2 linked regions of the Metabacillus sp. KUDC1714 genome follow. The protein of the gene in region 2 interacts with the protein of the main gene of each other region in a pairwise test. Links are inferred from orthologs where the notes say so. Each region holds a gene or a part of one and is shown on either strand. Other genes may lie near its edges.

The links. Proteins that work in one complex are often made in the same cells at the same time.
Region 1: the proteins of HUW50_RS10900 (region 2) and HUW50_RS18775 interact in binary tests that used the Bacillus subtilis proteins (3 or more experiments, as listed by UniProt). The link is inferred for Metabacillus sp. KUDC1714 from one-to-one orthologs.

What each region holds. Positions count from the first base shown.
Region 1 is NZ_CP055263.1:4,088,364-4,092,129, reverse strand. Bases 767-3,766 are described here. They hold HUW50_RS18775 (PTS fructose transporter subunit IIABC), read right to left. Parts: upstream 3,197-3,766; coding sequence 1,337-3,196; downstream 767-1,336. Other genes in these bases: pfkB (1-phosphofructokinase), read right to left, coding at 3,193-3,766; HUW50_RS18780 (organic hydroperoxide resistance protein), read right to left, coding at 767-1,142. Also shown: lepB (signal peptidase I), read right to left, coding at 1-217; more of HUW50_RS18780, read right to left, coding at 717-766. UniProt on the Bacillus subtilis protein: The phosphoenolpyruvate-dependent sugar phosphotransferase system (sugar PTS), a major carbohydrate active transport system, catalyzes the phosphorylation of incoming sugar substrates concomitantly with their translocation across the cell membrane.
Region 2 is NZ_CP055263.1:2,283,306-2,287,727, reverse strand. The notes cover bases 856-3,745. They hold HUW50_RS10900 (glycosyltransferase family 2 protein), read right to left. Parts: upstream 2,866-3,745; coding sequence 1,846-2,865; downstream 856-1,845. Other genes in these bases: HUW50_RS10895 (DUF6044 family protein), read right to left, coding at 2,885-3,745; HUW50_RS10905 (GtrA family protein), read right to left, coding at 1,443-1,886. In the rest of the region: more of HUW50_RS10895, read right to left, coding at 3,746-4,422.

The DNA of each region.
Region 1 (3,766 bases), 1.8 Mb from region 2 along the record:
CAATATCCCCTTTTTCAATTTCTCCGATAAATTGTAGGGTCTTATTTACAAAAAGACGATCTCCATCCTTTAATGTTGGATCCATTGAAGATCCTTCTACGAGATATGGTTCAAATAAAAAGAAACGAATAATCATTGCAAGACCTACTGCAAGAATGATTGCTTTTGTCCATTCCCAGATCTTTGATTTTGACGTTTCTGTTTCAGTTTGCGACATGATGTGGCCTCCTATTTTATTGCTCTTTTTCCATTATACCTATTAATACTAATTATTTGCTAAAAAATAAAAAAATCCTTTATCTTTTTGCAATTAACCTTCAAAAGGGAATGAATAGTAGGAAATATAACTTATGAAAGCAGGAATAAAAATAATAGAGTATATTTTCAACGTACTGAGTGGTCTACATATTATCGGGGATTGTCGCTCTTTTCGTATTTTTTAGTTCCTAGATTATTGGTTTTTACTAACGATTTTCCTAACACCATAGATTATTAGTCTCAGCATTTATTATGGTAGAAAATTTAATAAACCTAAAACTCAAAGTTTGTATAATATAATGAGAAATAATCTCTCTAAGGTCTCACTTCATAAAAATAAGGATAACTCAAAATTGCCAGAACCAACGAAAAATAAACTTTTATATAATATCTTTATTTTTCACTAGAGACTAAAAAATGGTTTTTGAAGGGTCTGATTTTTGAGTTATCCTTTCTTCTTATTCTATTATTTCAAGTGTAACATCTATATTTCCTCTTGTTGCTTTTGAATAAGGACAGAAATCGTGTGCCTTATGGACTAGCTCTTCCAACTTTTCCTTTTCAATACCTGTCCCTTTCACTTGCAAAGAAACAGCCAATTTATACCCTTGATCTCCTTCATCTTTCAACAAACTAACATTAGCAGTAACTTCTGATTCAAATTGTACTTTGGCTTTTTTCGCCATAAGTTGTAATGCCCCATCAAAACATGCAGAATAGCCAGCTGCAAAAAGTTGTTCAGGATTAGTTGCTTCTGGTAATTCTTTTGCTCTAGGAGTTCCAGGCATTGCTATATCTAAATTAATGTTCCCATCAGAAGACTTTACACTTCCTTCTCTACCTCCAACTGCTGATACTGTTGCTGTAAATAGTGGTTTTGTCATGATATCAACCCTTTCTTCATATTTTGCTTTCATTCAATTTAGGTACACACGTCAATAAGATTTAATTCTTCATTCTATTAAACTTTACCCTTTTCCACAGTTTCTAATCCATTAAATATTTTCACATAAAAAAAGCTGACTATAACGAAGCGTTATGCTTTGTCATTAGTCAGCTTTGAAAAGTTACGATTCAGTTATTCACTAACAGTTTTTTTTAGTAATCCTAGCATGATTGCAGTGATTACAGCACCAATTACAATTGCTAATAAGTAAAGAAGTGGATTTCCTTCTACTAATGGAATTACGAATGCCCCACCGTGTGGTGCACGTAAACCATTTCCAAAGAACATTGCTAATGCACCAGCAACAGCTGAGCCTGTCACAACTGAAGGAATAACACGAGCTGGATCACTTGCTGCAAATGGAATAGCACCTTCTGTGATAAATGATGCCCCCATAATATAGCATGTAATACCTGCTTCACGCTCACGTTTTGTAAATTTACTACGGAATAATGTTGTTGCAAGAGCAATTCCTAATGGAGGTACCATCCCCCCTGCCATAACAGCAGCGTGTGGTGCAAAATTCCCCGAATCAATCATCGCAATACCAAATGTAAAGGCAGCTTTGTTAATAGGACCGCCCATATCAATTGCCATCATACCACCAAGTAACAAACCAAGAAGAACTAAATTACCTGTACCTAAACCACCTAAAAATTCACTAATTAGTCCGTTTAATGCACTTACAGGTTTATTTACAACAAAGAACATAATCATTCCAACACTAAAAATACTTAATACTGGATATAAAAGGACTGGCTTTATACCTTCCAATGATGCTGGCATACCAGATAATAGTTTCTTTAGAAGAACTACAATATAACCTGCTAAAAATCCTGCAATCAAACCACCTAAGAACCCTGCTCCACCTTGCGCTGCCATAAACCCACCGACCATACCTGGCGCTAGACCTGGGCGATCAGCAATACTTAAAGCAATAAAACCCGCTAATACTGGAATCATAAGTCCAAAAGCATTACCACCACCAATTGTGCTTAAAGCCTCAGCAAATGCATTATATGTTTCGTGATTTGGATCTGATGCATGTATACCAAACATAAATGAGATCGCAATTAATATCCCACCACCTACAACAAAGGGTAGCATATTTGAAACACCATTCATTAAATGTTTATAAAACCCTGTTCTTCCTCCATTTTGATCTTCTTTTCTTCCCTCACCACTACCTTGATAAATAGTGGCATCTTGTTTTAGCGCACGTTCTATTAATTCTTTCGGTTTTCTAATTCCCTCTGCAACTGGAACAATAATGACATGTTTGCCTTTAAATCGTTCCATTTCTACTTGCTTGTCCGCTGCAACAATGATCGCTGTGGCTTCTTCAATTTCAGCAGCAGTTAAGACATTTTTCGCCCCGCCTGAACCATTAGTTTCAACCTTAATAGAAACATTCATTTCTTTTGCTTTTTCTTTTAACGAATCTGCTGCCATATAGGTATGAGCAATTCCTGTTGGACATGCAGTTACCGCTAAGATATTGCCCGCTATTGAGCCTTTTACTTCTTCAGCTTCATCCTGTACATCATATTGATCTATAACTGCTAAAACTTCATCTGCCGAATTTGCAGTTAATAGTTTTTCTCTTACTTCCTGTTTCATCAAAATAGATGAAAGTTTAGATAAAGCTTCCAAATGTGTATTATTAGCACCTTCTGATGCTGCTATCATAAAAAACAAATAACTTGGTTGACCATCAAGTGCTTCATAATCAACACCTGCTTTTGATCGTCCGAAGACAATTGCTGGATGCTTTACTGCATTCGTCTTGGCATGTGGAATTGCAATTCCATCACCAATCCCAGTGGTACTTTGCTGTTCACGATCTAAGACTGCACGCTCGTAAGCTGCTTTGTCTGAAAGCTTACCAGCTCTATCTAATACATCAACTAACTCTGAAACAGCATTCCCTTTTGATGTTGCCAGAAGTTCTAGCTTAATGGTTTCTTTTGTTAATAGCTCTGTAATCCTCATCTTTCTTCCCCCTTTACCTCATTAACTTCAATATAAGGTAATAACTCTTCTATCTTTTGTTTTGTACAAAGCTCCATTGAAAATGCAGTTGCACTTCCCGCTGCTACTCCAATTTTGAACGCTTCTTCTATAGAATAATCTTTTGAAATAGCACTAATGAATCCGCCAACAACCGAATCTCCTGCGCCAACTGAATTTAATACCTTACCTTTAGGTACATTTGCTACATAGCTATTATTTTCTGTGATAAGCAATGCACCCTTTTCAGCAAGCGAAACAATCACATGCTTTACACCTTGTTTTACTAGTTTCTTTCCATAAACAAGAGCTTCTTCTACAGATTGAATTTCTGTATTGAACAGTTCTCCAAGCTCATGGTGATTAGGTTTAATAAGATACGGCTTTTCAGAAATAACCTCTTTAAGAGCATCACCGGAAACATCAGCCACAACTTTAATCTCTTTTTCTTTGCAGACTGCAATTATCTCTTTATAAATGGATGAAGGTAATGTTCCAGGAATACTTCCAGCCAACACGACAATGTCTTCCCTCGTCATCTTTTGAAAAATT
Region 2 (4,422 bases):
ACTAAATGCTGGCAACTAAGATCAAGGGTTGCGCTCGTTGCGGGACTTAACCCAACATCTCACGACACGAGCTGACGACAACCATGCACCACCTGTCACCACTGTCCCCGAAGGGAAAGGTATATCTCTATACCGGGCAGTGGGATGTCAAGACCTGGTAAGGTTCTTCGCGTTGCTTCGAATTAAACCACATGCTCCACCGCTTGTGCGGGCCCCCGTCAATTCCTTTGAGTTTCAGTCTTGCGACCGTACTCCCCAGGCGGAGTGCTTAATGCGTTTGCTGCAGCACTAAAGGGCGGAAACCCTCTAACACTTAGCACTCATCGTTTACGGCGTGGACTACCAGGGTATCTAATCCTGTTCGCTCCCCACGCTTTCGTACCTCAGCGTCAGTTACAGACCAGAGAGTCGCCTTCGCCACTGGTGTTCCTCCACATCTCTACGCATTTCACCGCTACACGTGGAATTCCACTCTCCTCTTCTGTACTCAAGTTCCCCAGTTTCCAATGACCCTCCACGGTTGAGCCGTGGGCTTTCACATCAGACTTAAGAAACCGCCTGCGTACGCTTTACGCCCAATAATTCCGGACAACGCTTGCCACCTACGTATTACCGCGGCTGCTGGCACGTAGTTAGCCGTGGCTTTCTGGTTAGGTACCGTCAAGGTACCAGCAGTTACTCTGGTACTTGTTCTTCCCTAACAACAGAACTTTACGACCCGAAGGCCTTCATCGTTCACGCGGCGTTGCTCCGTCAGACTTTCGTCCATTGCGGAAGATTCCCTACTGCTGCCTCCCGTAGGAGTCTGGGCCGTGTCTCAGTCCCAGTGTGGCCGATCACCCTCTCAGGTCGGCTACGCATCGTTGCCTTGGTGAGCCGTTACCTCACCAACTAGCTAATGCGCCGCGGGTCCATCTGTAAGTGGTAGCAAAAGCCACCTTTCAATTTTGAACCATGCGGTTCAAAATGTTATCCGGTATTAGCTCCGGTTTCCCGGAGTTATCCCAATCTTACAGGCAGGTTACCCACGTGTTACTCACCCGTCCGCCGCTAATCTCAGGGAGCAAGCTCCCATTGATTCGCTCGACTTGCATGTATTAGGCACGCCGCCAGCGTTCGTCCTGAGCCAGGATCAAACTCTCCAATAAAGTGTTTGATATAGCTCATAAGTTTTGTACTATATAGTACGTTGTTTTGTTAATTAAAAATTAACGTTGGCACGCTTGGTTTTGTTTAGTTTTCAAAGATCATTCACTGCTTGTCCAACCCTTTGAAAGGCTAGAAATTAATCATAACAATTTCGATAGGTAATGTCAACTATTTTTAATAAGTTTTTATAATCAGTCGAAATTATTTTATCTGATTTGTTATGGCAGAATTTCATTCTAAACTATATATCAATCTATGTCAAACGTTTTTTATCATTACTTCCTATAAAGTTTTCAACTATCTTCTACTTGTCGAAATGTAAAATACCTTTGTCCTAAGTAATTTAAAACAGTATATAAAATAGCAGCAAGTAATACTGAAAATTCATCCTTATATAAATCAAGATTGAAAACGTTACTATCATGAATTATTTTATATCCTAGCTGATATGAAATAATATAGCTCCCAAAAATAACAAGGATAAATATGATTATTCCCTTTCTATTACTTACATTACTTTTGAAAGTGAAAATTTTATTAAGAGTATAACTTATTATAGCTCCAATACTATTACCTATAAATGTAGAAAACCAATATGACAGGCCAAATACGTTTAACAATAATAGGATCAAAGAAAACCCAATACAAGTGTTTACAAGCCCAATTACTAAAAACCTTATAAAGGTGTTTGTTCTATTAAAGTAATTCTCGACGATTTTGGCCAATTGAATCGACATATACATCCCTTTCAGTAAGCTGTTGAGTGAGGTTATACGTATCAATGTCTACAATATATTTGGGTCTACGCTTTGATTCCTTGTATATTTTACCGATATACTCTCCTATTAATCCAATGGCTATTAATTGCAGTCCTCCAATTAACCAAATTGAAGTGATTAAAGATGTCCACCCTGTCTCCGTTTCTCCTATGAACTTCAGAGTAATAAAATAAGATCCAAATAATAAACTTGTAAAAAAGGAGAGAAAACCCACTAACAATACAAAGCGTATGGGAGTAACAGAAAATGAAGTAATTCCTTCAAATGCAAAAGATAACATTTTCTTTAGTGGGTACTTTGTTTCCCCAGCAAACCTTTCTTTACGATCGTAATAGACAGATGTAGAAGGAAAACCAATTAATGGTACAATTCCTCTTAAAAATAAGTTTACTTCCTCAAATTTTTCTAATTCCCCAATTGCTCTCTTACTCATTAATCGGTAATCAGCATGATTATAAATGAGATTAACGTCCAGCTTTTGCATCATCGTATAAAATGCTTCTGCTGTAGTTCTTTTAAGTACATGATCTGTATCACGTTTCCCACGTACACCGTAAACAATATCAAATCCTTCTTTAAATTTTAAGATAAACTCTCTAATAACGTTTACATCATCCTGTAAATCTGCATCTATAGACACTACACAATCAGATGAAGTTTTCCCTGCTACCAGGCCGGCCAATAAAGCATTTTGGTGACCGACATTCCTTGCAAGCTTTAGTCCATGTACTCTATTATTTTTTAAACTTTCTTTATATATAATGGACCATGTTTTGTCTTTGCTTCCATCATCCACAAACAAGATTTTACTTTGACCAGCAATTAGTTTTTCTTCAATCAAATTATTTAAGACCTCATTTAGCTGATTCACTGTTTCAGACAACACATCTTCCTCGTTATAACACGGCACTACAATCGTAAGAATAGGCTCAACCATTATATAACCTCCAAGGCTTTTATAAAGCTTTATATAGATAGATCTTCCAAGCTGATAAATCAGATTCAAATGTTCTGTCGAGAACGAGTTGATTATCTAATGCATTTTCGATAGGAACAGCTGAAAAAATGTATGATCCGCCCATCTTTTTGAAGGCTTCAGTATTTAATTCAAGATTCTTTAACGTTTTCTTCGAATTCTTCTTAAACATATAATGCTTACCCAATTCAGCTGTAAAAATATAACAACGTCCACCCCACTCGTCAAAGTAGGTTCTAATTGTTTTATTTTTTGAAAGCTCTTTTTCAATAATCTTTCTAAACTCATATTTGTATGTTAATGGGTAAAAATTATTATAGGTATCAAGCGTGTAAAATCCGTTATATTGAGCAATTGCAGGGTGGATTCCAATACTAGCAACACGATAATCTTTTTGGGGTAAACCAATATGTGATTCAATCTCTTCGAAGAGATCCTCAGAGTAGAACTCCGACACTGAAGGCTTTTTCCGATAAATAATTTCATCATTAAAACAAAATAATAATAAGATTTGAGCTATTAAAAAGAATATTGCATATTGTCTCCATCCTTTACTATGATCCCATATGATTTTTAAGCCCAATGCAAATCCAACATAAATAACTAATGGTCTCAAAAATTGAAACCTAGCAAAATTAAACGTATCCATAAAATGAAACTTCCTCGTTAATGGAAGCCAACCCTTATAAAACCAAAAGGCATACCACGCTGACAAAATAAAGTTAAGTAATAAAAGGAATATAAATGCTCCTTCTTGTTTCCAAAACTTTTTAACTATAACCAGATATAAAGCAATCAAAGTTACAGCTAATATAAATAGGCCGTGCACAGTCATAACATGTGTATGTCCTAGCACAAAGTTCTTAAAAGTTAAGCGAATAACTCTCCATAAGGAAAGCCTCGCATGGAAATATTCATCTCTACTATTAGGTTCTTCATCAAATAAAAAGGAGTAAATTAATCTATATTCCACCACAAGATATAACAAGGTCATATAAATAATGGCTAGTAGAAATTGAACGTTTCGTTTCCCTCTAAAAAAATCCACTACCCAAAATACCCCCATTGCAAATAAGAAAAAGAAAAAACCTAGTACAATACTCGAATACAAGGGGAGTAGAGTTAAAACAAGGTAATGCTTCCAAGTACCATTTCGATGTCTTATATGTAAAAATGCCCAAAGTGCTAACGGCATACCTAATGTGCTCAACATTCCAGATGGCCAAAAAGGCGTTAAGGAAAATGCTAAAGCTACACCTACATTGAAGACCATAAAATCCTTATTCCTAATAAAGTGATCTTTTAGTAATAAATACATTCCTATAAAAGCAAAAATTCGTGTAATCATTTGACTAATTGCGTAAGCTGTCATAGTCGGGAATATTGAATACAACCAAACAATAAGACTAAATTCAGTTCCATATGCATTTCTAGGTAGACCATTTATTACTTGCGGAATAGTTGCATTTTTAGGTCCATGAATTTGTCCACTAGCACTCAAAACTTTGTACCAAGCCA